4 regions of the Streptomyces sp. NBC_00466 genome follow, and region 3 is predicted to be linked to each of the others. Evidence: riboswitches for the same ligand, from Rfam matches in the RefSeq annotation. Region 3 holds a riboswitch; each other region holds the start of a gene.
What was found. A riboswitch is a leader RNA that binds a small molecule or an ion and turns the genes downstream of it on or off. The one in region 3 is predicted to bind cobalamin.
Positions count from the first base shown of each region.

Region 1: another riboswitch for cobalamin. It lies ahead of cobN (cobaltochelatase subunit CobN); the one in region 3 lies ahead of OG210_RS23265 (prenyltransferase/squalene oxidase repeat-containing protein).
Region 2: another riboswitch for cobalamin. It lies ahead of OG210_RS31690 (HoxN/HupN/NixA family nickel/cobalt transporter); the one in region 3 lies ahead of OG210_RS23265 (prenyltransferase/squalene oxidase repeat-containing protein).
Region 4: another riboswitch for cobalamin. It lies ahead of OG210_RS25705 (cobalamin biosynthesis protein); the one in region 3 lies ahead of OG210_RS23265 (prenyltransferase/squalene oxidase repeat-containing protein).

Region 1 covers NZ_CP107896.1:7,068,182-7,075,185, forward strand. The annotation lists gene OG210_RS31660 (cobalt-precorrin-5B (C(1))-methyltransferase) at 1-326, opposite strand, end outside; gene OG210_RS31665 (cobalt-precorrin-6A reductase) at 338-1,078, shown strand; gene OG210_RS31670 (precorrin-2 C(20)-methyltransferase) at 1,116-2,615, opposite strand; gene OG210_RS31675 (precorrin-8X methylmutase) at 2,624-3,250, opposite strand; gene cobG (precorrin-3B synthase) at 3,270-4,589, opposite strand; cobalamin riboswitch at 4,696-4,850, shown strand; gene cobN (cobaltochelatase subunit CobN) at 4,886-7,004, shown strand, end outside.
Region 2 covers NZ_CP107896.1:7,075,650-7,082,653, reverse strand. The annotation lists gene OG210_RS31720 (ABC transporter ATP-binding protein) at 1-1,014, shown strand, start outside; gene OG210_RS31715 (B3/4 domain-containing protein) at 1,052-1,759, opposite strand; gene OG210_RS31710 (FMN-binding negative transcriptional regulator) at 1,801-2,448, opposite strand; partial or broken gene OG210_RS31705 (EamA family transporter) at 2,478-2,582, opposite strand; gene OG210_RS31700 (XRE family transcriptional regulator) at 2,797-3,381, shown strand; gene OG210_RS31695 (polysaccharide deacetylase family protein) at 3,401-4,225, opposite strand; partial or broken gene OG210_RS31690 (HoxN/HupN/NixA family nickel/cobalt transporter) at 4,478-5,597, opposite strand; cobalamin riboswitch at 5,595-5,796, opposite strand; gene cobN (cobaltochelatase subunit CobN) at 5,961-7,004, opposite strand, start outside.
Region 3 covers NZ_CP107896.1:5,164,864-5,171,867, forward strand. The annotation lists gene OG210_RS23255 (energy-coupling factor transporter transmembrane component T) at 1-932, opposite strand, end outside; gene OG210_RS23260 (SCO2322 family protein) at 929-1,648, opposite strand; gene OG210_RS23265 (prenyltransferase/squalene oxidase repeat-containing protein) at 1,648-2,847, opposite strand; cobalamin riboswitch at 2,961-3,097, opposite strand; gene OG210_RS23270 (SPFH domain-containing protein) at 3,232-4,425, opposite strand; gene OG210_RS23275 (hypothetical protein) at 4,437-4,697, opposite strand; gene OG210_RS23280 (MBL fold metallo-hydrolase) at 4,892-5,980, opposite strand; gene OG210_RS23285 (aldehyde dehydrogenase) at 6,190-7,004, shown strand, end outside.
Region 4 covers NZ_CP107896.1:5,719,304-5,726,307, reverse strand. The annotation lists gene OG210_RS25720 (class II aldolase/adducin family protein) at 1-490, opposite strand, end outside; gene OG210_RS25715 (anion permease) at 719-1,972, shown strand; gene OG210_RS25710 (hypothetical protein) at 2,036-2,305, shown strand; cobalamin riboswitch at 2,467-2,606, shown strand; gene OG210_RS25705 (cobalamin biosynthesis protein) at 2,725-3,654, shown strand; gene OG210_RS25700 (cobyric acid synthase) at 3,651-5,156, shown strand; gene OG210_RS25695 (putative cobaltochelatase) at 5,263-7,004, shown strand, end outside.

The DNA.
Region 1 (7,004 bases), 1.9 Mb from region 3:
CCCGCCCTGAACACCACACCCGACCCCGGCGGCAGCCGCCGGACGGTGACCCGGACCAGCGCGCCATGGGTGACATCCGGATCGTCGCCCGCGTCCTTGACGACACCCGCTGTCGCCCACCCGTCGCCCAACTCCTCGACAGCCAGCGCGAACGACGGCGTCTGGCCCTTGGGCAGGGTGACCGTCACCGGGTCGGGGAACTCGCCGCTCAGCAGCGCGGTGTAGGCGGCCGTGGCGGCAGCCGTCGCGCAGGCGCCGGTCGTCCAGCCGGGCCGCAGCCCGGTGTGCTTGAGTTGGGCGCTGCGGCCACCACCCCCCTCAGCCACGAAAGGCTCCGATGCACGTACTGATACTCGGCGGCACCACCGAGGCCCGGCGGGTCGCCGCCGGCCTGCACCCCGGGGTCCGCGTCACCAGTTCCCTGGCCGGGCGGGTCGCACGGCCCGTGCTGCCGCCCGGAGAGATCCGTATCGGCGGATTCGGCGGAGCCGGGGGACTGGCGCAGTGGCTGCGCGAGCACGAGGTCGACGCTCTCATCGACGCGACCCATCCTTTCGCCGGAACCATCAGTTTCAACGCGGCTTCGGCCGCTGCCACCGCCCATGTTCCCCTGCTCGCCGTGCGCAGGTCCGGGTGGGTGGCGGGGGAGGGCGACGACTGGCACCCGGCGGACTCCCTGGAACAGGCCGCCGGGATGCTCCCGGCACTGGGGCAGCGGATCTTCCTCACCACCGGGCGGATGGGCCTCGCCGCGTTCGCGGCTCTGGACGGACTCCGGTTCCTGGTGCGGTCGGTCGACGCCCCGCAACCCCCGCACCCGCTGCACATGGAGACCCTGCTCGACCGGGGGCCCTTCGCGCTGGACGGCGAGCGGGCGCTGCTGCGCGACCATCGGATCGACGTGCTGGTCACCAAGGACAGCGGAGGACCGGCCACCGCCGCCAAGCTCACCGCGGCACGGGAGGTGGGGATTCCGGTGGTCGTCGTCCGCCGCCCCGCCGTCCCTGGAGGCGTACAGGTCGTGGGGACCCCGGAGGAAGCCGTCCACTGGGTGCGGGACATCCAGGGCACCGCCTGAGCCGGGCTCGCAGCCACCGCATCAGCAGGCGCCCCCGTCACCCCTCGGGGTAGCTCCGGGGAGTCCAGACGATCTCCTCACCGTCACCCCGCCGCACGGTCCGCGTCCGGGACGAGCCGACGAGCAGGATCGTGCGCATATCGACCTCGGCCGGGTCGAGCGCCGCGAGCCGTACGATCCGGACACTCTCGCCGGGCCCGCCGATGTCCCGGCCCAGTACCACGGGCGTGTCCGGTGAACGGTGCTCAAGGAGCAGGTCACGGGCCTTGCCGACCTGCCAGGTCCGGCTGCGGGAGCCCGGGTTGTACAGCGCGAGCACCAGGTCGGCCGCCGCTGCGCCGCGCAGCCGCTCCGCGATCACCTCCCACGGCTTGAGCCGGTCCGAGAGCGAGATCGTGGCGTAGTCGTGGCCGAGCGGCGCACCCGCACGGGCCGCAGCCGCGTTGGCGGCGGTCACCCCGGGCAGCACCCGCACCGGAACATCGCGGTACCCGTCCTGGGCCGCGACCTCCAGTACGGCGGTCGCCATCGCGAACACACCGGGGTCACCGCCGGACACCACGGCGACCTTGCGCCCGCGCCTGGCCAGGTCCAGAGCGAACTCGGCGCGCTCCGACTCCACCTTGTTGTCGGAGCCGTGCCGCCGCTGCCCGGGCCGGACCGGGACCCGGTCCAGATACGTGGTGTAGCCCACCAGGTCGTCCGCGGCCGCCAGGGCGCCCCGGGTCTCCGGGGTGAGCCAGAGCGGGCCCGCGGGGCCGGTGCCGACCACGACGACGTCACCGTGCTCCCGTACCGGCCCGGTCGCGCCGACGCGGCTCGGCAGCACCGCCACCGAGAAGTACGGCACCGATCCGGCCTCCACGTCGGCCAGTTCGCCGGTGCGCTCCCCGGGCATCGTGGCGCGCTCCACATAGCGGGCCTCGGCCATCCGGCCCGACCGCCCGACCGCCCGGTGCACCGCGGGGAAGGTCCGGCCCAGCTTCATGACCACCGCGGAGTCCGTCGACGCCAGACGCGCCGTCAGCTCCTCCTCGGGGAGCGTGCCCGGCAGGATCGTCAGTACCTCCTCGCCCTCGACGAGCGGCACACCGAGCCGGGCGGCGGCAGCGCTCACCGAGGTCACCCCCGGGATCACCTCGGTCGGATAGCGGTCCGCGAGACGCTTGTGCATGTGCATGTACGAGCCATAGAAGAGCGGATCACCCTCCGCGAGCACCGCCACCGTGCGGCCCGCGTCGAGATGCGCGGCCAGCCGGGCCGCCGCCTCGGCGTAGAACTCCTCCATCGCGCCCCGGTACCCGCCGGGGTGGTCGGTGGTCTCGGTGGTCACCGGGTAGACCAGCGCCTCCTCGATGTGGTCGGCGCGGATGTGCCCGGCCGCGATGGACCGGGCTATGGACCGGCCGTGCCGGGCGCTGTGGAAGGCGACGACGTCCGCCTGGGCGATGACCTCCACGGCGCGTACGGTCATCAGCGACGGGTCACCGGGGCCGAGCCCGACTCCGTACAGCCGACCGGTGCTCTGCTCGCTCATGCTGGTGTTCATTCCTCTTCGCTCGCAATGGCGTTGACCGCGGCCGCCGCGATGGCGCTGCCCCCGCGCCGCCCGCGCACCACCAGATAATCCAGCCCCGCGACGTCGTCGGCCAGCGCGTCCTTGGACTCGGCGGCGCCGACGAAACCGACCGGCACGCCGATGACCGCCGCGGGGCGCGGCGCGCCCTCGCGGACCATCTCGAGCAGCCGGAACAGTGCGGTCGGCGCGTTGCCCACGGCCACCACGGCGCCTTCCATACGGTCGCGCCACAGTTCCAGCGCCGCGGCGGTGCGGGTCGTGCCGAGCTCCGCCGCGAGGCCGGGCACGGACGGGTCGGACAGCGTGCACACCACCTCGTTGCCGGCGGGCAGCCGCTTGCGGGTCACCCCGCTCGCGACCATCGCCACGTCGCACAGCACGGGGGCACCGGCGCGCAGTGCCTCGCGGGCGCGCGCCACCACCTGCGGGGTGTAGGCGAGATCGCGCACCAGGTCGACCATCCCGCAGGCGTGGATCATCCGGACGGCGACCTGGCTGACATCGGCGGGAAGTCCCGTGAGGTCCGCCTCTGCGCGGATGGTCGCAAAGGACTGGCGGTAGATCGCCGGGCCGTCCTTCTCGTAGTCGAACACTGTCTTCTCGCTCATTTCGTCACTGCGTGAGGGGCGTGGTCCGGGCTTCCGCCACGGTGGCGGCGAACTCTGAGGGGTCGTTCATGGTGTCGGGCAGCCGTTCGCCGCGTACGGAGACCTCGTAACCGGCGGCCGTGGCGACCACGTCCACCCGGTCGCCGTGGGGGTGGCCGCAGCGCCGTGCGCACCCCGACCAGTACACGGGCAGACCGCGGCCGGTGCCGGGAGCCAGTGCGGCGTGCGCGCGTACATCGGCCAGGGACTTCGCACAGCCGGGGCGTCCGATGCACGCCCCGACCCCGTGCCAGGGGGAGTCAGGTCCTGTGATCAGTCCCGCGGCCGAAAGATCCGCGAGCCGGGCATCAGCGGTGTCCGGGCCGAGCCCGGGGAGCACCACACCCCGCCAGGGAGTCAGCCGCAACTCACCGCTGCCGTCGTGCAGCGCCGTGTCCGTCAGCAGGCGCCACTGGGCTGAGGTGATGAGCCCGAGCGGCGCCTCGACGCAGAGCGCCGCCCGTCCGTCCGGGGCCGGTACGGTGCCGGGCGCGGGGCCCGTCCCGGACGGCAGCGGTTCTGCCCGGTCCCGGGCAACGGCCGGGATACCGGCGGCTGCCAGCCGTTTCCCGACCGCGTGGACGAACGCGGCAGCCCCGCAGGGCAGTTCCGCCACCCGCCAGGCGCCGGTCCCCGCGGCACGGGCGGCGCTCAGAAAGGTCTCGGCCGCCAGCAGGGCGCTGCGGGCCGCGTGTTCGGCCGGAACGGCCAGCATCTCCGGCGCCTCGCCGGTGCACAGCAGCGCACCGTCGCCCGGAGAAGCGATCAACGTCACATCGGCGCCGAGGCCGGCCACATCGCGGCGGCCGTCGTCGAACGCGAACAGAAAACGGCCGGACAGGCCGGCGGCCGCCGCGCAGCCACAGAGCAGGGTGTCCAACTCCCGTGCCCAGCCCTGCACATCGGCCGCTCCCCGCCCGTCGAGCCCGCACAGCGGGGAGGCCACGACATTACGGGCCCGCTCATGGCGTACCGACGGCAGCAGCCCGGCGTCCGCGAACACATCGGCGAGTTCCCGGCCGCGGTCCTGGGCCAGCCCGCGCAGCTGCACATTGCCGCGCGACGTCAGATGAAGTGCCCCGTCGCCCAGCCGCAGCGCCACGTCCAACACCGCCCTGGCCTGCGGAACTGTCAGTACACCTGCCGGAATCCTGACCCGTGCCAGCGCGCCGTCGTCCGCCGCGTGCAGGCGCAGGCTGCCCGGACACGCGTCGCCGCGGTCACGCCGGGCGGCCGGCTCCCGTGGGGGCGGAGGTGCGGAGGAGTGGGGCATGGCGGCGAGCATACCGACCGGTCCACCAGGGCCATGTCCTGCACCGATGCGACCGCCGGTGCGGACCCGGTGCGCCGGTGGCGGCCCCCGAGGCCCACTGCCCGCCGCCCGTCAAGGTCGTTACTATGCTTGTCGACGGGCCGTTCGGCCCGCAATCGCCTACGACGGCGACAGGGGAGGAAGCCCGGTGAGATTCCGGCGCGGTCCCGCCACTGTGAGCCCGGCTCTTGGAGCCGAGTGAGCCAGGAACTCCCGCCGTCCTTGACACCGCCCGGGGCGCGGATACCCCGAGGAAGGCCTGACGCCGCATGCTCCTGCTTCTGTCGACGTCCGACACCGACCTGCTCAGCGCCCGTGCCGCGGACGGCCCCGTCGCGTACCGCTTCGCCAACCCGTCCCGGCTCCAGCTCACCGACCTGCCCGCCCTTCTCGAAGGCGCCGACCTGGTCGTCGTACGCCTCCTCGGTGGCATCCGCGCCTGGCAGGAGGGCCTCGATCTGCTGCTGGCCGACGGGCGTCCGGTCGTCGTCCTGACCGGCGAGCAGGCCCCGGACGCCCAGTTGATGGAGGCGTCGACCGTCCCGGTCGGGATCGCAGCCGAGGCCCACGCCTATCTGGCGCACGGCGGGCCCGCCAATCTCGGCCAGCTCGCCCGCTTCCTCTCCGACACCGTGCTCCTCACCGGCCACGGCTTCGAGCCCCCGGCAGCCGCGCCCAGCTGGGGCCCACTGCCGCGGCAGGCAAGGTCTGCCCCGGCAGTGGAACGCACCGCGCGCACCGCCGACGGGCCGACCGTCGCGGTGCTCTACTACCGGGCCCACCACATGAGCGGCAACACCGCCTTCGTGGACGCCCTCTGCGAAGCCGTCGAGGACACCGGAGGCCGGGCCCTCCCGCTCTACGTCGCCTCGCTGCGCGCCCCCGAACCGGAACTCATCGAAACGCTGCGCGCGGCGGACGTCATCGTCACCACGGTGCTGGCCGCGGGCGGAACGAAGCCCGCCCAGGCGTCCGCCGGGGGCGACGACGAATCGTGGGACGCGGGCGCGCTCACCGCCCTGGACGTCCCCATCCTCCAGGCGCTGTGCCTCACGGGTTCACGGGCCGCCTGGGAGGAGAACGACGAGGGCGTGTCGCCGCTGGACGCGGCCAGCCAGATCGCCGTGCCGGAGTTCGACGGCCGGCTGATCACGGTGCCCTTCTCGTTCAAGGAGATCGACCAGGACGGGCTCCCCGCCTACGTCGTCGACCCCGAACGGGCCGCCCGCGTCGCCGGGATCGCCGTGCGCCACGCGCGGCTGCGGCACATAGCCCCCGCCGACAAGCGGCTGGCCCTGGTGCTCTCCGCGTACCCCACCAAGCACTCCAGGATCGGCAACGCCGTCGGCCTGGACACCCCCGCGAGCGCTGTCGCCCTGCTGCGCCGGCTCCGTGACCAGGGCTACGACTTCGGCCCGCAGGACGTTCCCGGTCTGGCGTCCGGTGACGGCGACGAACTGATCCGCGCGCTGATCGAGGCCGGTGGCCACGACCAGGAGTGGCTCACCGACGAGCAGCTCGCCCGCAACCCCGTCCGTATCCCCGCCGCCGACTACCGGCGCTGGTACGCCACGCTCCCCGCCGGGCTGCGCACGAACGTGGAGGAGCACTGGGGCCCGCCGCCCGGCGAGATGTTCCTCGACCGCAGCCGCAACCCCGAGGGCGACATCGTCCTCGCCGCCCTGCGCCACGGCAATCTGCTGGTCCTCATCCAGCCACCGCGCGGCTTCGGCGAGAACCCGATCGCGATCTACCACGACCCCGATCTGCCGCCCTCGCACCACTACTTGGCCGCGTACCGCTGGATCGCCGCATCCGCGGACGACGGCGGCTTCGGCGCGGACGCCATGATCCACCTCGGCAAGCACGGCAACCTGGAGTGGCTGCCGGGCAAGAACGCCGGCCTGTCCGCCGCGTGCGGTCCCGACGCGGCCCTGGGCGACCTTCCGCTCATCTACCCGTTCCTGGTGAACGACCCGGGCGAGGGCACCCAGGCCAAGCGCCGTGTCCACGCCACGCTGGTCGACCACCTGGTCCCGCCGATGGCCCGCGCCGACTCCTACGGCGACATCGCGCGCCTGGAGCAACTCCTCGACGAGTACGCCCAGATCGCCTCCATGGACCCGGCGAAACTCCCCGCCATCAGGGCCCAGATCTGGACGCTCATCCAGGCCGCCAAGCTCGACCACGACCTGGGTCTGGAGAACCGGCCCGACGACGAGGGCTTCGACGACTTCATCTTCCACGTCGACGGCTGGCTGTGCGAGATCAAGGACGCGCAGATCCGCGACGGACTGCATGTCCTGGGCAACCCGCCCGCCGGCGGGGACCGGGTCAACCTGGTACTCGCCATTCTGCGCGCCCGCCAGATCTGGGGCGGCACCGCCT
Region 2 (7,004 bases), 1.9 Mb from region 3:
GTCGGATCGGCCATCGTGTGGGCGGCGGTCGTACGGCTGGTGGCCACCGGCCGTATCAGCGTCGGGCACGCCGGAACGGCCGTCTTCGCTCTGCAGACGGTGGGCCAGTCGGTGCGCGGGCTGGTCGCTGTCGGAGCCCGGGCCGTACGCACGGGCCTGTACATGGACGACTGGACCGGATTCCTGGACAAGGCAGGCGGGTTCCGCCTGCGCCGCGGCACGCACCAGCCGGAGCCACCGCGGACGATCGAGATCAAGGCGGTCACCCACCGCTACGCCGGCAAGAGCCAGGACGCGCTCTCGGACGTCTCCCTCACCCTGCACCGGGGCAAGGTCACCGCGCTGGTCGGCTTCAACGGCTCAGGCAAGTCCACGTTGTCGAAACTGGTCAGCGGCCTGTATCTGCCCTCGCACGGGCAGGTGTTGTGGGACGGCGTCCCCACCGGTGAGGCGGACCCGCAGAAGCTGTGGCAGCAAGTGGCCCTGGTTCCGCAGGAGTACGCCCACTGGCCACTGACCGTGCGCGAGAACGTGAACCAGGGACAGCCCACGGCTCGCGGCGACGCGGCGGTCCGTGAGGCGTGCGAGGCCGCCGGCGCCGACGAGGTCGTCGACACGCTCGGCGCCGGCCTGGACACCCTCCTCGCCCGCGAGTGGCTCAACGGGGAAGAGCTGAGCGGCGGCCAGTGGCAGCGCGTCGCGCTCGCGCGGGCGTTCTTCCGCGAGGCCGGGCTGCTGGTCCTCGACGAACCGACCGCGAACCTTGATCCCCGCGCCGAGTACCGGATCTTCCAGCGACTGCGAACCCTGGCCCGGGAACGGGTGGTGCTGCTGGTGACCCACCGCATCACCAACGTCCGTGTCGCCGACTGGATCGTGGTCCTCGACGAGGGCCGGATCGTACAGGAGGGCACCTACGAGGACCTTGCCCGACAAGAGGGCCTGTTCCAGCAGTTGCTGTCCTACCAGGTCACCTCCGAGACCGACGGCGAGAAACGGAGCACACCCGCATGAGCCGTACACGATTCCGGGGCGCGCACACGGCGCGGATTCAGGCTTCGGCCTGAGCCTGTTCCCGGGTGAGGTAGTGCACCTGGGTCTGGCCGGTGTGCGGGGCGAGCAGTTCCCGCAAGTCGCCGGCGGCGGTCCTGAGAAGGTGTCCGTCGCGGGCGGCGTGGACGGTTTCGAGGATGAAGGCGACGTGGGTGGAGTCGTCGGTGACGCGGGTGCGGTGGGCGTCCCGGTGGTTCCAGTGCCGGGTCAGTACGTCGGTGGTGTCGGTGTAGACGACCTCGCCGGCCTTGGGGTTCTCGGTGGTGCCGGGTTCGCCGAGCGGGGTGAAGGTCTCGGTGCCGTCGGCGTAGCGGATCTCGACGTCCCCGGTGACGTGGTCGAGGTCGAAGGCGCCGGCGGGCAGGCCGTGGCGGACGGAGACGGCGTTGTAGGAGTCGACGGCCGGGTTGATCCGGGGCAGGGCGCCCTTCTTCGCGAGGCGGCGGCCGAGTGCGTCGACGCTGGGCCGGATACGGCGGGGGTTGGTGCCGAAGGAGCGGTAGGCGGTGTGCCAGGCCGCTATGCGTGGGTCGGTCTCGTCGGCGGGGTGCCAGGAGCCGTCGGCGAGCTGCCGCTCCAGGTCCTGCAGGGCGGCGGTGGTGGCGGGCCAGGGTTCGTGGCCGCGCAGCCCGGTGGCGGTGACGACGGCGATGAGGCTGTCGGGGAAGGCGTCGGCGACGGCGGGACTGATGCGGAAGGTGGTCATCGCGAGGAGGATCCGTTTCGGGGAGGGCGTACGGGCCGGGGTCAGGCTTCCCAGGGGCCGATGCGGTCGAGTCGGCGCCGCTGCTGGGCTGCGGTGAGCGCGTCCAGGCCGGTGCCGCGTTCGGTGAGTCGGCGGGCGGTGCCGGTGCGCTGCTCGACGGGTTTGTGGTCGTCGTACTTGAACTTCGCCCGTACCTCGGTGATGTCCAGGCGCAGGCCGCGGATGCCGGGCAGCATCCGTCCGTAGGGCGGCTGGTCGGGGTCGATGGGGGCGTGGTCGCCTTCGGGCTGGAAGTGGTTCATCTGGTGGCGCAGCAGCTGCGCCTTGGCTTCGGGGTCGTCGATGATCGTGGCCCGGCCGGTGAACTGGACGGCCGCGTAGTAGCTGGTGGGGACGCCGTCGGTGGGCGGGATGCCGGGTTTGGCGCGCCAGGGGCCGGGGATGAAGGCGTAGTCGCCGGTGACGGTGAAGGTGACGTGGGGGTCCGCCTCGATCGTCTGCCAGACGGGGTTGGGACGGGCGAGGTGGATCAGCAGGCCGGCGCCGTCGACGGTGAAGTGGGTGGGCACGACGACGGGCGCCTGTCCGGGCAGGCCGTTGACGCTGAGGATGCCGAAGTCGTGGCCGTCGGCGATCCAGGTCTGCCACTCGGCGTCGTCCAGGGCGGCGTCCCAGGGCTGGATGAACATACGGGGTCCTTCCGGGCAGGGGCGCTGGGTCAGGTGAGGGCGAGGAGGCTGACGGCGACGGCTGCGGTGCCCAGGCCGATCAGTTGTCCGCGGTGGATGCGTTCGGCGAGGAAGCTGCGGGCGAGCAGGACGGTGCGCGGAACGTGGGCCTTGCGGGCGCCGAGACCGCCGAGGAAGTCGGCGCATCCGTAGGCCGGTGAACTGCCCAGGGCCAGCGGCAGAGCGATCACGGGTACATCCCTTACCATCAATGGAACGACCACACCGTACAACGCATCGACCGGGGTTCGTCAACCGAACGACCGCACGGTGCAGTGCAGTGATCCACTTGCCTGGAGGGACCCAGCGATGGCCGAGACAGCGGCGGCACTGCGGACGCTCGCGCACAACGTCCGCGCGGCCCGTACCCGTGCCGGGCTGTCCCTGGACGAACTCGGCCGGCGTGCCAAGGTCAGCAAGGGCGCCCTGGTCGGACTGGAGAAGGCCCAGGGCAACCCGAACTTCGCCACCCTGGTACGCCTCGCCGACACCCTGGGTGTCTCGGTGTCCGCGCTGCTGGAAGGGCCGGCCGAAGGCCGGGTACGGGTCGTCTCCGCCGACGCCGTCATGCCCTTGTGGGCCGGGGAGGAAGGCGGCGAGGCGCGGCTCATGCTGACCACATCGGGGCCGGCCCCGGTCGAGGTCTGGCGCTGGAAACTGGAACCGGGCGAGGAGTACCCCAGCCACCCGCACCAGGCCGGCGTAGTGGAGACCGTCAGTGTCACCGCCGGACAGATGGTGCTCGTGGTCGACGGCACCGAGCACGCCGTCGAGGCCGGGCAGACGGCCACCTTCGACGGCGACGCCCCCCACGCCTACCGCGGCTCAGGCACGAAGACCTGCCGCCTGATCATGACCGTTCACATCCCGCCCGGACCCAACTCCGCGAGCTGACCTGCGCAGCTTGTACCCGTCAGAGCTCCGGTCGCACGGGGACGAAGCCGCTGTCGAGCAGCCTCGGCAGATAGTTCCTGACCGCGGCGACCGTCTGGGACCGGTTGCCGCCGCCGTCGTGGCAGAGCACGATCGCCCCGTCCTTGATGTCGCGCAGCACGGAGTTGGTGATGCTGCGCGTCCCCGGCCGCGCCCAGTCGTTGGTGTCGATCGACCAGCCCAGCGGCTCCATGCCCAGGTCGGCGCAGATCCCGAGGGTGACCGGGTTCCAGTCGCCGTACGGTGCGCGGGCCCACTGGGGCGGGGCGCCGAGGATCTTCTCGATCAGATCGCTGGTCCGGGAGAGTTCGGACCGGGCGGCGGCCGGCTTCAACTTGGTGAGCTGGGGATGGGTCCAGGAGTGGTTGGCGACGGCGTGTCCGCCGTTCGCGATGTCGTGCAGCAGCTGCGGGTACTGGACGGCGTTCTCGCCGATGACGCAGAACGTCGCCTGCACGTCGTACTGGGCCAGGATGCGCAGCACTTGGGGCGTGTAGAGGGGGTCGGGGCCGTCGTCGAAGGTGAGCGCGATCCTGCGGCCGCCCTCCTCCATCGAGTACACCGCATGGGTGCGGACCGCCGCGTTGTGGGAGGGGGCGCCCATCGATGTCTCGCCCGCGAAGGGCCGTAGCCGGTAGGTGGGGGGACGGGCGGCCGCCGCCGCGGGTGGTCCGGCGGCCGGTGGAGGCTGGACGTGGAGCGGGGGCGGGGCACCGGCCGGTGCCTGTGAAGGATGCGGGGCGGCGGCCGGGGCGTTGCCGCCGGACGGGCCGCACGCCCGGGAGACCACTCCTCCGACAGCCAAGGCGCCCAGACCGACCGCGGCGCGCACGAATCTGCGGCGCCCTTGCGTATTAGTGTGATTTTCTGACTGCATGGCACCGTACTGCCATATACCGGGGCGATTACCCGGCCGACAGCGCCGGACGCGCGTCCGATTCCACTCTGTCGGGCCATCCCCCGCCCACCCCCGCACGCGGCGCGCCGCGTCTTTCCCGGGTCCGGGCGGGACCGGGGCGCCCGAGCACCCCGGTCCGCCACCGCGGGCGGCGCCGGTTCAGCCGCTGTCGGCGGCGCGGACCGCCCACCTCTCCTCCACCTTGGCGATGCGCCAGTAGGCCAGCGCCGCGGCCCACACCACGACGAAGAGTCCGACGATGAGGTAGCCGACATTCCCGAGATCGAGGCCCGCTATCCAGCCGGTCACCGAGTCCTGCAGGGAGAGCTTGTCGTGCAGCACACTGATCAGCTCGATCGTGCCGATGAGGAACGCGACGGCGATGGACAGGCCCGTGATGGCGAGGTTGTAGAACACCTTGCGCACCGGGTTGGAGAAGGCCCACTGGTACGCGAAGTTCATGAAGGTGCCGTCGAGTGTGTCGAACAGACTCATTCCGGCCGCGAAGAGCAGCGGCAGGCAGAGGACGGCGTACCAGGGCAGGCCGGCGGCGGCGCCGCTGCCCGCCATCACCATGAGCGTGACCTCGGTCGCGGTGTCGAAGCCCAGGCCGAAGAGGAAGCCCAGCGGGTACATCTGGCCCGGCCGGCTGATGGACTTGGTGAACCGGCCGAGTATGCGGTTCATGAACCCACGTGAGTTCAGGTGTGATTCGAGTTCGGCCTCGTTGTAGCGTCCGGCGCGCATCTCCTTGAACACCCGCAGAATGCCCACCAGGGCAACCAGGTTGAGCGCCGCGATGAGGTAGAGGAACGAGCCCGAGACGCTCGTTCCGACGACGCCGAGCACCTGGTGGGTGTGTGAGCCCTCGTTCATGAGGATTCCCGCGAGCCGGGCTCCCCCGGCGACCAGCGCCGCCATGGCCACCACCACGCTGGAGTGGCCCAGCGCGAACCAGAAACCGACCGAGACCGGGCGCTTCCCGTCAGCCATGAGTTTGCGGGTGGTGTTGTCGATGGCGGCGATGTGGTCGGCGTCGAAGGCGTGCCGCATCCCCAGCGTGTACGCGGTGATGCCGAGGCCCACGCCGAAAGCCTTGGACCCGACCTCGTAGTGGCCTGGTTCCACCAGCAGGAACAGAACGCCGAACGCGACGACGTGGAGGGCTGCTATCACCCCCAGCAGCCCGGCGGTTCGTACGGTGTCCTCGCGCCGCCAGGCGAACGCGGTGGTTTCGGGCAGGGTCAAGCGGATCACGCTCCAGCACCTCGTGGATCACTTCGTGAGATGCCGTGGCCGGTCTCCTGGCTGACGGGTTCGCTGACGCTCGCCTCCGGCCCTGCCTTCCCGGCCGCGGATGCGGCCAGTGGCTTCGACGGGACGGAGACTCCCCGATCACAGTGGCGAGGGCCGCTCCGGTCTGAGGCCCCTGGGGGCTTTCACCGGTCTTCCCGAACACCACGGCCCGTTCACCCTAGGTTCTGGCCGCCGGTGCCAGCAAGTGCGCCCACCTGGGCAGGTATTGCATCTCACACCTGCCGAGCCCATGGCTGCGGGCCCGCTGCCGCACACCGGTGGCAGGGAGAGCCCGGCTCTCACCACGCACCGGCGGCAGCGGGCCACCGCGAGGAGACCGTTCCGGTCAGTCCTCGCCCTCCAGGTTCCCCTCGGTCTCCAGGTACACCTGGCGCAGCGCTTCGAGCGTCGCGGGGTCCGGTTCGGCCCACATGCCCCGGGACTCCGCCTCAAGGAGCCGTTCCGCGATCCCGTGCAGGGCCCAGGGGTTGGCCTGCTGCAGGAAGTCGCGGTTCACCGGGTCGAGTACGTACGTCTCGGTGAGCTTGTCGTACATCCAGTCGGCGACGACACCGGTGGTGGCGTCATATCCGAAGAGGTAGTCGACGGTGGCGGCGAGTTCGAAGGCTCCCTTGTAGCCGTGCCGCCGCATCGCCTCGATCCAGCGGGGGTTGACCACCCGCGCGCGGAAGACCCGGGAGGTCTCCTCGACGAGGGTGCGGGTGCGGACGGTCTCGGGGCGGGTGGAGTCGCCGATGTACGCCGCGGGGGCGCTCCCGCGCAGCGCCCGGACGGTGGCGACCATGCCGCCGTGGTACTGGAAGTAGTCGTCGGAGTCCGCGATGTCGTGCTCGCGGGTGTCCGTGTTCTTCGCGGCGACCGTGATCCGCTTGTACGCGGTCTCCATCTCGGCGCGGGCCGGGCGGCCGTCCAGTTCCCGGCCGTAGGCGTAGCCGCCCCACACCGTGTACACCTCGGCGAGGTCCGCGTCGGTGCGCCAGTCGCGGCTGTCGATGAGCTGGAGGATGCCCGCGCCGTAGGTGCCGGGGCGTGAGCCGAAGATGCGGGTGGTGGCCCGGCGTTCGTCACCGTGCTCGGCCAGGTCGGCCCGGGTGTGGGCGCGTACGAAGTTCTGCCCGTCGGGCTCGTCCAGGGACGCGGCCAGCCGTACCGCGTCGTCCAGCAGCCCGATGGTGTGCGGGAAGGCGTCACGGAAGAAGCCCGAGATGCGCAGCGTGACGTCGATACGGGGGCGGCCCAGCTCGTCGAGCGGCACCGGCTCCAGACCGGTGACCCGGCGTGAGGCGTCGTCCCACACCGGGCGGATACCGAGCAGTGCGAGGGCCTCGGCCACGTCGTCGCCCGATGTCCGCATCGCGCTGGTTCCCCA
Region 3 (7,004 bases):
CCCGAGCCCGCGACCAGCCAGGCGCGCGGACCCCAGCGGTCCGGCCGGTAGCGCGTCCGCACGGACCGCCGGCCGCCCAGCCTGAGCCCGGCCAGCGCGGCCAGCAGCCCCACGCCCAGCACCGGCAGACCGTACGAGGCGCCCTCGGCGGCCAGCAGACCGTACGTCCCCGCGCAGACCCCGAGCAGCCCGCCGAGCGTCAGCGCGGTCGTGGTGTGCCGGACCGCACGCGGCACCTGCGCCGTCCTGCCGTACCCGCGCGCGTCCATCGAGGCCGCCACGGCGACCGACCGCTCCAGCGCGCCTTCCAGCACCGGCAGCCCGATCTGCAGGACCGCCCTGACCCCGCCGGTGGGACGGCCGCGCAGCCGCCGTGCGGTCCGCAGCCGCACCACGTCGGCGACCATGTTCGGCGCGAAGGTCATCGCGACGACGACCGCCACCCCGACCTCGTACAGGGCGCCCGGCAGGGACTTGAGGAGCCGGGCCGGGTTGGCGAGCGCGTTGGCCGCGCCCACACAGATCAGCAGGGTGGCCAGCTTGGCGCCGTCGTACAGCGCGAAGACCAGCTGCTCCGCCGTCACCCGGCCACCGATCCGCACCCCCTGCGCCCAGTGCGGCAGCGGGAGTTCGGGCAGCGTGAACAGTGTGTGCGAGCCGGGCACCGGGGAGCCGAGCACCACCGAGAACACCAGCCGGATACCGATGACGAACAGCCCGAGCCGCACGAACGTGCCGTACGAGCGGGCCCACGGCGCGTCCGTGCGCCGGGCCGCCACCACATAGCCCGCCACACCCACCAGCAGGCCGAGCAACAGCGGGTCGGTCGTGCGGGACGCGGCGGTCGCGAGCCCGAGGGCCCACAGCCACCAGGCCCCCGCGTGCAGGGCGTTGCTGCGGCCGACGGCGGGGGCGCGGAGTGACACGGTCATCCGCTGTTGCGCCTGCGGCGCGCCTGCCACACACCGGCCGCGCCGAGCACGACCACCGCAGCGATCCCGCCGACGAGCCCCGCCGACGGCCCACCGCTGTCGTGCCGCGGGGCGCTGTCGGTCCGCTGCGCGTGGCCACCCTTCTGCGTCTGCGAGACCTGCTCGCCGCAGCCGGTGCGGGGAAAGCCCGCGATCGAGCAGAGCAGCGCGTCGCTGTTGTAGCGCAGCGGCCGGGCGACGGCGGCGAGCGCCTCCGCGCTGGTCGCGTCCCCGCCGACCCGCGCGCACACGGTGCGCTCGGCGGGCGGCTTCTCGCCGTCCGGTGCGTCGGCCGCCGTACCGAAGTCGATGACCAGCGCGATCCGCTTGGCGCCGCCCTTGGCCGGGGTCTTCCCGCAGATGCCGTCGAAGGTGAGGGGGGTGCCGCGCGCCGGGACGCGCGGCTTGCTCGCGTCCTGGGAGTCCGCACTGACGGCGAACCGGAATCCCTGTACGTCCCCGTCGGTGGGCCGGGCCGTCGACGGGCCCTGTGTGGCGTACTCCCAGCCGCTGCCCGAGCGGTCCCAGAAAGACCAGTACCGGTACCCGGCGGCCTGCGCGGGAGCCGCCCCGAACGCGGTGAGCGCGGTGAATGCCGCGCCCACCGCGACGGCCAGGGCGATCAGCCGGACGGAACCGGTCCGCATGGCGCGCGTACGAGCTATCGGGGGGCGCATCAGCGCCGCTTCCTGCCGCGCATGCTGAGCAGGAACCCGCCGCCGATTCCGGCGATCAGGCCGACGCCGATGATCCACCAGACGCTGATGCCCGAACTGTCGCTGCTCTGCTTCGAGTCCGCGGCCTTCACCGAACCTGCGGGGGCGGGGCCGGTCGCGTTGAGCTGCTCGACCAGGTCCGCGCCGCCGAAGTCGTGCGGGTCGATACCGTTCGAACGGGCCGCGAAGATCAGCTGGGCGTACGCGGCGGGGCCGCTCTGCCTGGCCCATCCCGCAGAGTGCTGCTCCAGCCAGGCCAGGGGCTGCCTGGCCTGTGCGATGAGGCCGTCGGCGCCGAGCGAGGTCACCGCGTCGGCGGTGTTGCCGTAGTCGGGCTGGTCCTCGGCGCCGGGCATCGCGGACTTCAGATAGGCCTTCCCCGCGGTCGCCCCGGCGAGGTAGGTGGCGCCGTTGTGCGCGGCCTGGGCGGGCGTCGACGCGTTCAGGCAGCCGGTGCCGCCGACGTCCTTGCCGCCGGGGCCCGGTGCCAGTCCGGCGCCCAGGGTGCCCAGTACGGCGGCGCCCGTCGCGTCGGCGTTCGCGTACAGCTTCCCGGACTTCTTGTCGGGCTGGTACGCGAAGCCGCCGCCGCCCTCCTTGGCATCGCACGGGATCGAGAGCGAGACCAGCATCTTCTTGGCCGCGGCCGTCGGCTCCCCGGCCGCGGCGAGCGCGCCGATCACCACGGATGTGGAGTTGGCGTCGCTCGGGCCGCCCGGGTTGTAGCTCCAGCCGCCGTCCTTGCCCGCCACCGACTTCAGCCAGCCGGCGCCCTTCTTCACGGCGGCGTCGTGCCCGCCGAGCGCCTTCAGCGCCTGTACGGCGGCGGCGGTGGCGTTGGTGTCCAGGAGTTCCTTCGCGCCGCACGGCTTCGTCACGTCGGCGCGGAAGGAGGTGAAGGCGCCGTTGGCGCACTGCTGGCCGGTCAGCCAGTCGACGGCTTTCGCGGCGGGGCGGACCCCGGTGGCGTCCTGCGCGATCAGCGCGAGGGACTGCCGCCAGACCCCGTCGTACTTGGGGTCGGTCTTGCCGTACAGGCCGGAGGGGAGCACCGGGGACGGTGAGGGTGACGGCGAGGAGTCGGCGAAGGCCGTCGGCGCAGCGGCCGCGCAGAGTACGGCGGATGCGGCGAGCGCGGTGACGCTGCGGCGAAGGGTCATGGCGGGCGGGGCCTCTCCTGCGGGGAAGCCGGGGCACGGGCCCACTCAGGCACCGGGGCTCCGGCTCCGTATACCTCGACGGTGCCGGCCACCGGAGGCTTCCGGTGGCACGAGCCGGTCACTTCCGTACAGGGCGGTCCGGCTCACCGCCTGGGGCAGGCGGTTTACGGTTGCGGGGTCAGCGCCGGAATTGCACCGGCTTCCCCCTGTACGGGTGTGATGACGACCGTCTTACTGTACCGACCGCCCCTGAGCGCCCCTGGGGGCGGCCAGGGAAACGGACGGCGGCGCACCGCTGGATCCGGTGCGCCGCCGTCCGTTCTCGCTGTTCTCGTCCGTGCCCGTCCTGTACGGCCCGGGGCCGTACAGGACGGCCGGCCGGTTCTACTTGATGTCGATCGGCCCGTTGTCGCCGTTGTCGCCATTGTCCTTGCCGGACTTCGCGCCGAGGTAGCGCTGGATCTCCGCGCCCCGGCCGCCCTGGTGGGCGTCGTCGTCCTGCGCGCCCAGGTTCTTCCGTACCGAGTCGAGGATCGTCAGACCCTGGCCCACCAGACCGGCAGCGATCTCGCCCAGGCCGTCCGCGCCGTTGAGCACGTTGACATTGGCGCCCGCGAGGCCGGACGCGGCCTCCTTGACGATCTGCGGGAGCTGGTCGATCAGCATCCGGTCGAGCGCCACCCGGTCGTACGAGGCGGCTGCCGCGGCCTGGATCTTCATCCGCTCGGCCTCGGCCACGGCCAGCACCCTGATGCGCTCGGCGTCGGCCTCGGCGGGCTTCACGATCTCGGCGACCAGCTGCTGCTGGCGCAACTGGGCGGCGCGCTGGGCCAGTTCGGTCTGGGCCGCGAGCACCTCCTGCTGCGCGTGCGCCTGGGCGAGCGGACCGGCCTGGGCGGCCTGCGCCTGCGCCCGGTCCACCTCCGCCGAGTACTGCGCCTGTACGACGGCGGTCTGCCGCTGGTACTCGGCCTGGTTACGGGTGGCTTCCTGCTGCGCCTCGACGGACGCCTGGGTGGCCTGCGCCTGGGCGATCTGCGCCTGCCGCTGGATGGCCGCCGTGTGCGGGGCGGACATGGCGGCGATATAACCGGTCTCGCCGTCGTCGATCGACTGGATCTGGAGCGAGTCCACGATCAGGCCGATCTTGGCCATCTCCGTCTTGGAGGTCTCCAGCACCTCGGTGGCGAGCTTCTGCCGCTCGGTGACGATCTCCTCGACGGTCATGGAGCCGATGATCGAGCGCAGATGACCGGAGAAGATCCGCCCGGTCAGCACCGACATCTGGTCCTGGTCGGAGAGGAAGCGCTGGCCGGCGTTGACGATGCTCTCGGTGTCGTTGCCGACCTTGAACGCGATGACGGCCCGCACGGTCAGCACGATGCCCTGCCGGGTCACACAGGTCTCGGCGACCTCCGCCTCGCACATCGCGAGGGTCAGGAAGCGGGTCTTGCGGAAGACCGGAAGTACGAACTTTCCGTGGCCGGTCACGACCCTGAAGGGCGCACCGCCCAGACCACGCCTGCCTCCGGAGATGAGCATGGCCTCGTCCGGCGCTGGAACGCGATAACCCAACATCCTTGGTCTCCTTAGTCGGTGTCGCCGGGGTCGAGGGTCAGCGCATCCAGCGGGTCCACGGGATCGGTCCACTCGATGACGTCGACCTGGCGAGTACCGCGGGATTCGATCACGAGCACTGTCGCCCCGTACGACAAGGGCTCCGTGGACCAGGCGAGAAAGGCTTCCCAGCCCCCTCTGACCTGGATCAGAACCTCACCGGGACCGGCGGATCCGCGCGTTGCCAGGATCAGCTTCCCCGTGCAGCCGATCACAGCCTCGTCCGGCGCCATCGGCGGCCGCCCCCCTCGTGATGTGCGGTACTGAATGCATGACCCTAACGCTACTCCGACCTGCGGACTATCCTCCGCTGGTCCCGAGTTCGGACGCGGGCGGGAAGCGGGTGACGTACGGGCGGCGGGCCTGATCCGGGGTGGTCTGCCGCCGCCTCGGGCGCGTACCGGAAGGATCGGGGCTAAGTTTCCGGCTATACCGCCATATAGGTCACGGGGTCACTGCCGGTGAGGGCTTCCGCCCGCCCCAGTTTCACCAGCCGCCGCAGATGGGCCTCGGCCTCCGAGACCGCGATATTGCGTGAGCCGTGCGGTATCTGCTCCCAGGGGCGGTTCCACTCCATCCGCTCGGCGATCTGCCAGAGGGTCTGCGGCTGGGCCAGCAGGGTCAGCAGATCCCGGAGCCGGTCCTCGTGGTGGGCCAGCAACTCCCGTACCCGGGCGGCGGCGTCGGTGAAGGCGTACTGGTGGGCGGGGAGCACCTCGGCGGGGGCCAGCCGGCCGATCCGTTCCAGCGAGTCCAGGTAGTCGCCAAGGGGGTCCCCCCGCTCGAACGAAGCTGAGAGTGGGGGCGGGTCCCCCCGCTCGAACGACGCGGCCGTGGTGTCGTCCGGGTCCTCGTAGAGCCCGATGTGCGGGGTGATGCCGGGCAGCAGGTGGTCGCCGGAGAAGAGCCGCCCGTTGCCCGGCCGGTTCGTCGGGTGCTCCTCGTCCAGATGGAGGCAGACATGGCCCGGGGTGTGGCCGGGCGTCCAGATGGCGCGGAGCCTGCGGCCGGGCAGCGGCAGCAGGTCGCCGGGGACGATCTCGCGGTCGGGGACGGCGGCCCGCAGTCCCGGGAGCGTCCGCGTTCCGCCGGAGGCGCGGGCCCGGCGCAGCGGTGCGATGTGCTCGTCGGGCGCTCCGGCGGCGGCGAGTTTCCGGGTGAGGTACTCCAGCCAGACCGCCGGCTCGGCGCCGCGGGTGCGCTTGACGACCTCGGTGTCGGCCGCGTGCATCGCCAGCCAGGCCCCGGACGCCTCGCGCACCTGCCCGGAGAGGCCGTGGTGGTCGGGGTGGTGGTGGGTGATGAGGACGCCGTGGATGTCCGTGACGGAGAGGGAGAGGGCTGCCAGGCCCGAGGCCAGCGCGTCCCAGGAGTCGGGGTCGTCCCAGCCGGTGTCGATCAGTACGGGGCCGCGGTCCGTCTCGACGACGTGGACCAGGGTGTGGCCCAGGGGGTTGTCCGGAATCGGGACCTCGATGGACCAGACGCCTCCGCCGTGCTCGGTCACCTGCGCCATGGCGTCCTCAACTCTCTTCCGGGGCACTAACTCTCGTCCGGGGCAATGCCTTTGATCGCGAACTCACTATAACTAGAACCGGTTCCATCGACCCCGCCGGTCCTGCCCGGACCGGTCCCGGCGCCCCCCTGGGGGTTCCGGATGCGAAGTAGAACTGGTATCAGTTTCTGATACAGCGTCAGAAAGTGTCCACCGGGAGGCAGTCAGTCATGACCGAGCTTGTGGAACACCGGCAGCTCTTCATCGGCGGGGAGTGGGCGGAACCACTCGGCACCGACGTCATCGAGGTCGTCTCGCCCCACACCGAGCAGGTCATCGGGCGCGTACCGCACGCGTCCGAGGCCGATGTGGACCGCGCTGTCGCCGTGGCGCGGCAGGCGTTCGACGAGGGCCCCTGGCCCCGGATGTCGCTGGACGAACGGATCGAGGTGATCACCCGGATCAAGGACGCGTTCGCCGTGCGGTACGAGGAGATCGCCCGGGTCATCAGCTCCCAGAACGGCACCCCGTACACCTCCAGCACCATGGTGCAGGCGCTCGCCGCGATGATGGTGTGGGACGCGGCGATCACGACCGCCCGTGCCTTCCCGTACGAGGAGAGCCGGGACGGTGTCCTCGGCAAGCTGCTCGTACGGCGTGAGCCGGTCGGGGTGGTGGCCGCGGTGGTTCCGTGGAACGTCCCGCAGTTCACGGCCGCCGCCAAGCTCGCCCCTGCGCTGCTCGCGGGCTGCCCGGCGATCCTGAAGGTCTCGCCGGAGACCCCGCTGGACGCCTATGTGCTCGCCGACATCGTCAGCGAGGCAGGGCTGCCGAAGGGGGTGCTGTCGATCCTCCCGGCCGACCGCGAGGTGAGTGAGTACCTCGTCGGACACCCGGGCGTCGACAAGGTGTCGTTCACCGGCTCCGTCGCCGCGGGCAAGCGCGTGATGGAGGTCGCGGCGCGCAATCTGACCCGGGTGACCCTGGAGCTCGGCGGCAAGTCGGCGGCGATCATCCTGCCCGACGCGGACCTGGAGTCGACGGT
Region 4 (7,004 bases), 550 kb from region 3:
TCTGGAGGAGGCAGCCGGAACGGCCGGTGAGGGCGGTGAGCATGTTCGCGGCCAGCTCGTCGCTGCCGTAGAGCGCGTACGGGGCGACGCGCACCGGGCCGCCCAGCGCGGCGGCCATGTAGTGGACGGCGGGCAGCTCCGGGACCAGGGTGGAGACCGCCGTCGCGTGCACCGCGTGGGTGTGGACCACCGCGGTTGCGGCCGTGGCGCGGTGGACGGCCAGGTGCAGGGGCAGTTCGCTGGTCGGTTTCAGCTCGCCGAGCACCTGGTGGCCGTCCAGGTCGACGGCGACGGTGTCGCCGGGGCCGAGCTTCTCGTACGGCACTCCGCTGGGGGTGACCAGGACGAGGTCGCCGCAGCGCACCGAGACATTGCCCGATGTGCCGACGACCAGCCCTTCGGACGCGGTCCTGCGGGCGGTGGCGACGAGTTCGTGCCAGGCCCTCGCGAGTGGGTCGGTCTCCTCAGGCGCCACTGCTGTCTCCCCCATCACATCTGTCCCGCTGCCGCGTCTGCGCTGTTCCGGGCCCGCTGGGGCCGTCCACGCGATGATGCCAGCCCTCCGGGCGCCCCGGTACGCCACCGCGGCAGCCGCCGGCCACGAGTGGAATGGGCGCGTCCGGGCAGAGTCACCACAGCGCCCGGCCCAGTTCATCTTCCGTTCACCCAGGTTGCTTACGTTCATCTCGTCAATGACCTCGAACGATTGCCCAGGTAAATGGAACACTTGACCCTGCTCCTTGGGATCGTGATCATTACCGCTCTCGTGTTCGACTTCACGAACGGTTTCCACGACACTGCCAACGCGATGGCGACGACCATCTCGACCGGCGCTCTCAAACCGAAGACCGCGGTGGCCATGTCCGCCGTGCTCAACCTTGTCGGGGCATTCCTGTCCGTCGAGGTCGCCAAGACGATCTCCGGCGGGATCATCAATGAACAGGGCATCACCACAGAAGTGATCTTCGCGGCACTCGTCGGTGCCATCCTCTGGAATCTGCTGACCTGGCTGCTCGGCCTGCCGTCCAGTTCCTCCCACGCACTCTTCGGCGGGCTCATCGGAGCCACGCTGATGTCGGTCGGCTCGTCGGGTGTCAACGGCGATGTCGTCATCACCAAGGTCCTGCTCCCCGCGGTCGCCGCGCCGGTCGTCGCCGGTCTCGCCGCGCTGCTGGCCACCAGGCTGACGTACCGGATCGGGCGCCGTACGGACGAGAAGTCCACCGCCAAGGGCTACCGGGCCGGCCAGATCGCCTCCGCGGGCCTGGTCTCGCTGGCCCACGGCACCAACGACGCGCAGAAGACCATGGGTGTCATCACCCTCGCCCTGGTCACCGGCAACGTCATCGCACCCGGATCGAACCCGCCCCTGTGGGTCATCGTCTCCGCCGGCACCGCCATCGCACTCGGTACCTACCTGGGCGGCTGGCGCATCATCAAGACCATGGGCAAGGGGCTCACCGAGCTCAGGCCGCAGCAGGGCTTCGCCGCCCAGACCGGTGCCGCGACCGTGATCCTGGCCTCCTCGCACCTCGGCTTCTCGCTCTCCACCACCCAGGTCTGCTCGGGCGCCGTGATGGGCGCGGGCGTCGGCCGCAAGGGCGGGGTGGTCCGCTGGTCCACCGCGACCCGCATGGCCGTCGCCTGGTGCCTGACCCTGCCCGCCGCCGCGCTCGTCGGCGCGGGCGCCGAGTTTCTGACCGGCCGCGGCCCGTGGGGCATCGGCGCCGTCGCCGCCCTGCTGGTGGCGGGCTCCGGTGTCATCTGGTCGCTCTCCCGCCGCAAGCCGGTCGGCCAGCACAGCGTCACCCCCGACGAGCCCGCCGGGTACGACGAGCCGGCCGGGGTGGTGACCACCGCCATCGCAGCCGTCGCGCCGCCGCCGGCCGGAGCGGTCACCGACCCCCTCCGCACCACCATCCCCGCACCCGGCGGCGCCGCACCGGAGCCCAACCGGCCCGCCACGGTCTGAACACGGTCCGCCTGAACACGGTCCGAAAGTCCGAAACGGTCTGAAGGAGAAGGACACCGCACCATGGACATCGACTGGGCAGCTCTCGGCACCGTCTTCGGCGTCAGCCTCGTGGCGACCGTCGGACTGGTGGGCCTGTTCACGCTCGGCGTGGTGGGCCTGGCGCGGAAGCCCGCGCCGGAGCCGGGCACCGCAACCGCGCCCGCCGCCGCGACGCCTGCCGGTACGGGCCGGGGCCCGGCACCGGCCGCGGCGGCGCGGGTCGGCGCGTACGCCTGCTTCGCGCTCTGCGCGGCGGCCGTCGCGTACGGGATCTATCTGATCGTCGCCTGACAACAGCTCGCTCCTCCCCCGCAGCGTCACTCCGCCCGCCCGGCGGCCTCCACCGGCCACCGGGCGGGCGGCTGGTGTGCGCGGCCCGTGCGTTCGGCCGTCCGGGTGACCCGTGTGGGGCTCGGCACACTGCCCCGCCGCAGGTCAAGGGTGAGTTGACGGGTGTTCGCCGACCGTGGTGGACTTCCGGGGCCAATACGGCGGCAGGAGAGGAAGTCCGGTGCGAATCCGGCGCGGTCCCGCCACTGTCACCGGGGTTGCCCCCGGGAGCCAGGAACTCTCACCGCCGGTCACGTCGAACCAGGGCGCGGACACCCTGAGTGAGGACTACGCCATGCGCGGCCGCCTGCTGCCCGAACCGCCCGATGCTCCGAGCACAGCCGCCGTGAGGGTCCCGGGCGTACTGGCCTGCTGACCTCATGCGTGCCGAGCGTGTCTTCGTGTACGGCGCCACCACGGGCCTCCTGGCAGACCTCGTCTTCGCCGACCCCCGGCGCGGCCACCCCGTCGCCGCTTTCGGACGGGCCGCCGCCGCCGTGGAACGCCGGCTGTGGCGCGACCACCGCGGGTGGGGCGCGCTGCACACCGCGGTCTGCGCCGGGGGCGCGGTGGGCGCCGCCGTGCTGGCCGGGCGTGCCGTACGCGGCCGTCCCGCCGCGGGCATCGCGCTGACCGCCGCCACCACCTGGGCCGTCGTCGGCGGCACCTCGCTGGGGCGTGAGGCGCGCGCGGTGGGCGACGCGCTGGCGGCGGGTGACATCGAGGCGGCCAGGGAGCGGCTGCCGCATCTGTGCGGACGCGATCCGCAGGCGCTCGACGCACAGCAGATCGCGCGGGCCGTCGTGGAGTCCGTGGCCGAGAACACCTCCGACGCGGTGGTGGGCGCGCTGGTCTGGGGCGCCCTCGCCGGGGTGCCGGGGCTCGCCGGGTTCCGGGCGGTGAACACCCTGGACGCGATGGTCGGCCACAGGTCGCCCCGGTATCTGCGGTACGGCTGGGCCTCCGCCCGGCTCGATGACCTGGCCGGCCGGCCGGGCGCCCGGCTCACCGCCGTACTCGCGGTGCTCGCGGGCGGGGACCCGCGCGGCGCCGTACGGGCCTGGCGGTCGGACGCGGCCGGCCACCCGAGCCCCAACGCGGGCCCGGTGGAGGCGTCGTTCGCGGGCGCGCTGGGCGTACGGCTCGGCGGCACCCTCTCGTACGCCGGCCGGGTCGAGCACCGGGCGGTACTCAACGGCGGCGGCCGGCCGGTGGCCGTCGGCGACATCGAGCGCGCGGTGCGGCTGTCGCGCCGGGTGTCCCTGCTGGCGCTCGCGACAGCTCTCGTGGTGAGGAAGGTACGCGGATGAGTGGCGGACTGCTGGTGGCCGGAACCACGTCGGACGCCGGGAAGAGCGTGGTCACGGCGGGCATCTGCCGGTGGCTGGTGCGCCGGGGTGTGAAGGTCGCGCCCTTCAAGGCGCAGAACATGTCGCTCAACTCGTTCGTCACCCGCGAGGGCGCGGAGATCGGGCGCGCGCAGGCGATGCAGGCGCAGGCGGCGCGGGTGGAGCCCACGGCGCTGATGAACCCGGTGCTGCTCAAGCCGGGGAGCGACCGGTCGAGCCAGGTCGTGCTGATGGGGAAGCCGGTGGGCGAGATGAGCGCCCGCGGCTACCACGGCGGCCGGCAGGAGGCACTGCTGGGCACGGTGACGGACTGTCTGACGCAACTCCGGGGCACGTATGACGCGGTGATCTGCGAGGGGGCGGGCAGTCCGGCCGAGATCAATCTGCGGCGGACCGACATCGTGAACATGGGGATCGCGCGCGCCGCGCGGTTCCCGGTGGTCGTCGTCGGCGACATCGACCGGGGCGGTGTCTTCGCGTCGTTCTTCGGTACGACGGCGCTGCTGAGCGCCGAGGACCAGTCGCTCGTCGCCGGGTACCTCGTCAACAAGTTCCGCGGTGATGTGTCCCTGCTCGAACCGGGGCTCGACATGCTGCACGGGCTGACCGGGCGGCGGACCTACGGTGTCCTGCCGTACGCACACGGCCTGGGCATCGACGAGGAGGACGGGCTGCGGGTGTCGATGCGCGGCACGGTGCGCGAGTCCGCCGTGTCCGCGCCGTACGGGCAGGACGTGCTGCGGGTCGCCGTGTGCGCCGTGCCGCTGATGTCGAACTTCACCGATGTGGACGCGCTGGCCGCCGAACCGGGCGTCGTGGTGCGGTTCGTGGACCGTGCGGAGGAGCTGGCGGACGCGGACCTGGTGATCGTGCCGGGGACGCGCGGCACGGTGCGCGCCCTGGAGTGGCTGCGGGAGCGCGGGCTCGCGGACGCGCTGGCCCGGCGGGCCGCCGAAGGCCGTCCGGTGCTGGGCATCTGCGGCGGTTTCCAGCTGCTCGGCGAGCACATCGACGACACGGTCGAATCGCGCGCCGGGGCCGTCGACGGGCTCGGACTGCTCCCTGTCCGGGTGCGGTTCGCGGTGGAGAAGACCCTGGCGCGGCCCGTCGGAGAGGCCCTCGGGGAGCCGGTCGAGGGGTACGAGATCCACCACGGGGTCGCCGAAGTGCTGGGCGGCTCCCCCTTCCTGGACGGCTGCCGCACCGGTTCCGTGTGGGGCACGCACTGGCACGGCTCGCTGGAGAGCGACGGCTTCCGCCGGGCCTTCCTGCGCGAGGTCGCCGCCGTCGCGGGCCGGCGGTTCGTACCGGCGCCCGACACCAGCTTCGGCGTGCTCCGCGAGGAGCAGCTCGACCGGCTCGGCGACCTCATCGAGGAGCACGCGGACACCGACGGGCTGCTCGCGCTCATCGAGTCGGGCGCGCCGGCCGGGCTCCCCTTCGTCGCCCCCGGAGCGCCATGAGCGCCATGAGCGCGGCCGGGGTGCGGCTGCGAACACGCCACCGGCCCGTCACCGGACCTGTCACCCGAGCACCTGTCACCCGAGCATCTGAAGGAGTGATCCCGAAGTGAGCACGCCCTACCCGTTCACCGCTGTCGTGGGCATGGATGACCTGCGTCTCGGGCTGCTGCTCAACGCGGTCAGCCCGGCTGTCGGCGGCGTACTCGTGCGCGGCGAGAAGGGGACCGCGAAGAGTACGGCGGTGCGGGCCCTGTCCGCGCTGCTGCCCGCGGTCCCGGTGGTCTCCGGGTGCCGCTTCTCGTGCGACCCCGGCGCGCCCGACCCGGCGTGTCCTGACGGTCCGCACGAGTCGGCCGACGGCGTGTCGCGCGACGCGCGCATGGTCGAACTGCCCGTCGGCGCCTCGGAGGACCGGCTGGTCGGCGCGCTGGACATCGAGCGGGCGCTGGCCGATGGCGTGAAGGCGTTCGAGCCGGGGCTGCTCGCCGACGCGCACCGCGGGATCCTGTACGTCGACGAAGTCAATCTGCTTCACGACCACTTGGTGGACCTGCTGCTCGACGCGGCCGCGATGGGCGCCTCGTACGTGGAGCGCGAGGGCGTCTCCGTACGGCACGCCGCGCGGTTCCTGCTCGTCGGGACGATGAACCCCGAAGAGGGCGAGCTGCGGCCGCAGTTGCTGGACCGTTTCGGACTGACCGTCGAGGTCGCCGCTTCACGCGACCCGGACCAGCGGGTCGAGGTGGTGCGCAGGAGGCTCGCGTACGACGACGACCCCGCCGGTTTCGCCGCCCGCTGGGCGGACGAGGAGAGCGAGCTGCGGGCGCGCATCGTGGCTGCGCGGGCGCTGCTGCCCTCCGTGCGTCTCGGCGATCCGGCGCTGCGGCAGATCGCCGCGACGTGCGCCGCCTTCGAGGTGGACGGGATGCGCGCGGACATCGTGATGGCGCGCACCGCGACCGCGCTGGCCGCCTGGGCGGGGCGTTCGGATGTCACGGCCGACGACGTACGGCAGGCCGCGCTGCTCGCGCTGCCGCACCGCCGCAGGCGGAACCCGTTCGACGCGCCGGGGCTCGACGAGGACAAGCTCGACGACACGCTGAGGGAGTCCGCCGGGGACGACGGCGGCGGCGCACCCGACACGCATGACGGGAACGACGACGACGGGCCGGACGGACCCGACGGGCCGGACGGTGGCGGTGGTGGCGGGCTGCCGCCGCAGCGCGACGGGGACGGCGGACCGGGCGACACGCCGCAGCAGCAGGAGCCCGCGGCGGACGGGTCCGACACGCCCGCGCAGCAGGAGACCGGCGGGGGCGCGCCCGCCGCGCCGGGCGGCGGCGGGGAGCAGGCAGCGGCGAAGGCGGCCGAACCGTTCCGTACGCGGATGCTGAGCGTGCCGGGGCTCGGCGACGGCGCGGCGGGGCGCCGCTCCCGGGCCAGGACCGAGCACGGCCGCACCACCGGTTCGCGCCGGCCGCAGGGTGCGCTCACCAAGCTGCATCTGGCGGCGACGGTCCAGGCCGCGGCGCCGCACCAGCGGGCGCGCGGGCGGTCCGGCCGCGGCCTTGTGGTCCGCAGGGACGATCTGCGGCAGGCCACCCGGGAGGGGCGCGAGGGCAATCTGGTGCTCTTCGTGGTGGACGCCTCCGGGTCGATGGCGGCCAGGCAGCGGATGAGTGCGGTGAAGGGCGCCGTGCTCTCGCTGCTGCTCGACGCGTACCAGCGGCGGGACAAGGTGGGTCTGGTGACGTTCCGCGGGAAGGACGCGGAGATCGCGCTGCCGCCGACCTCGTCGGTGGACGCGGCCGCGGCCCGGCTCGACACGCTGCCGACCGGCGGGCGCAC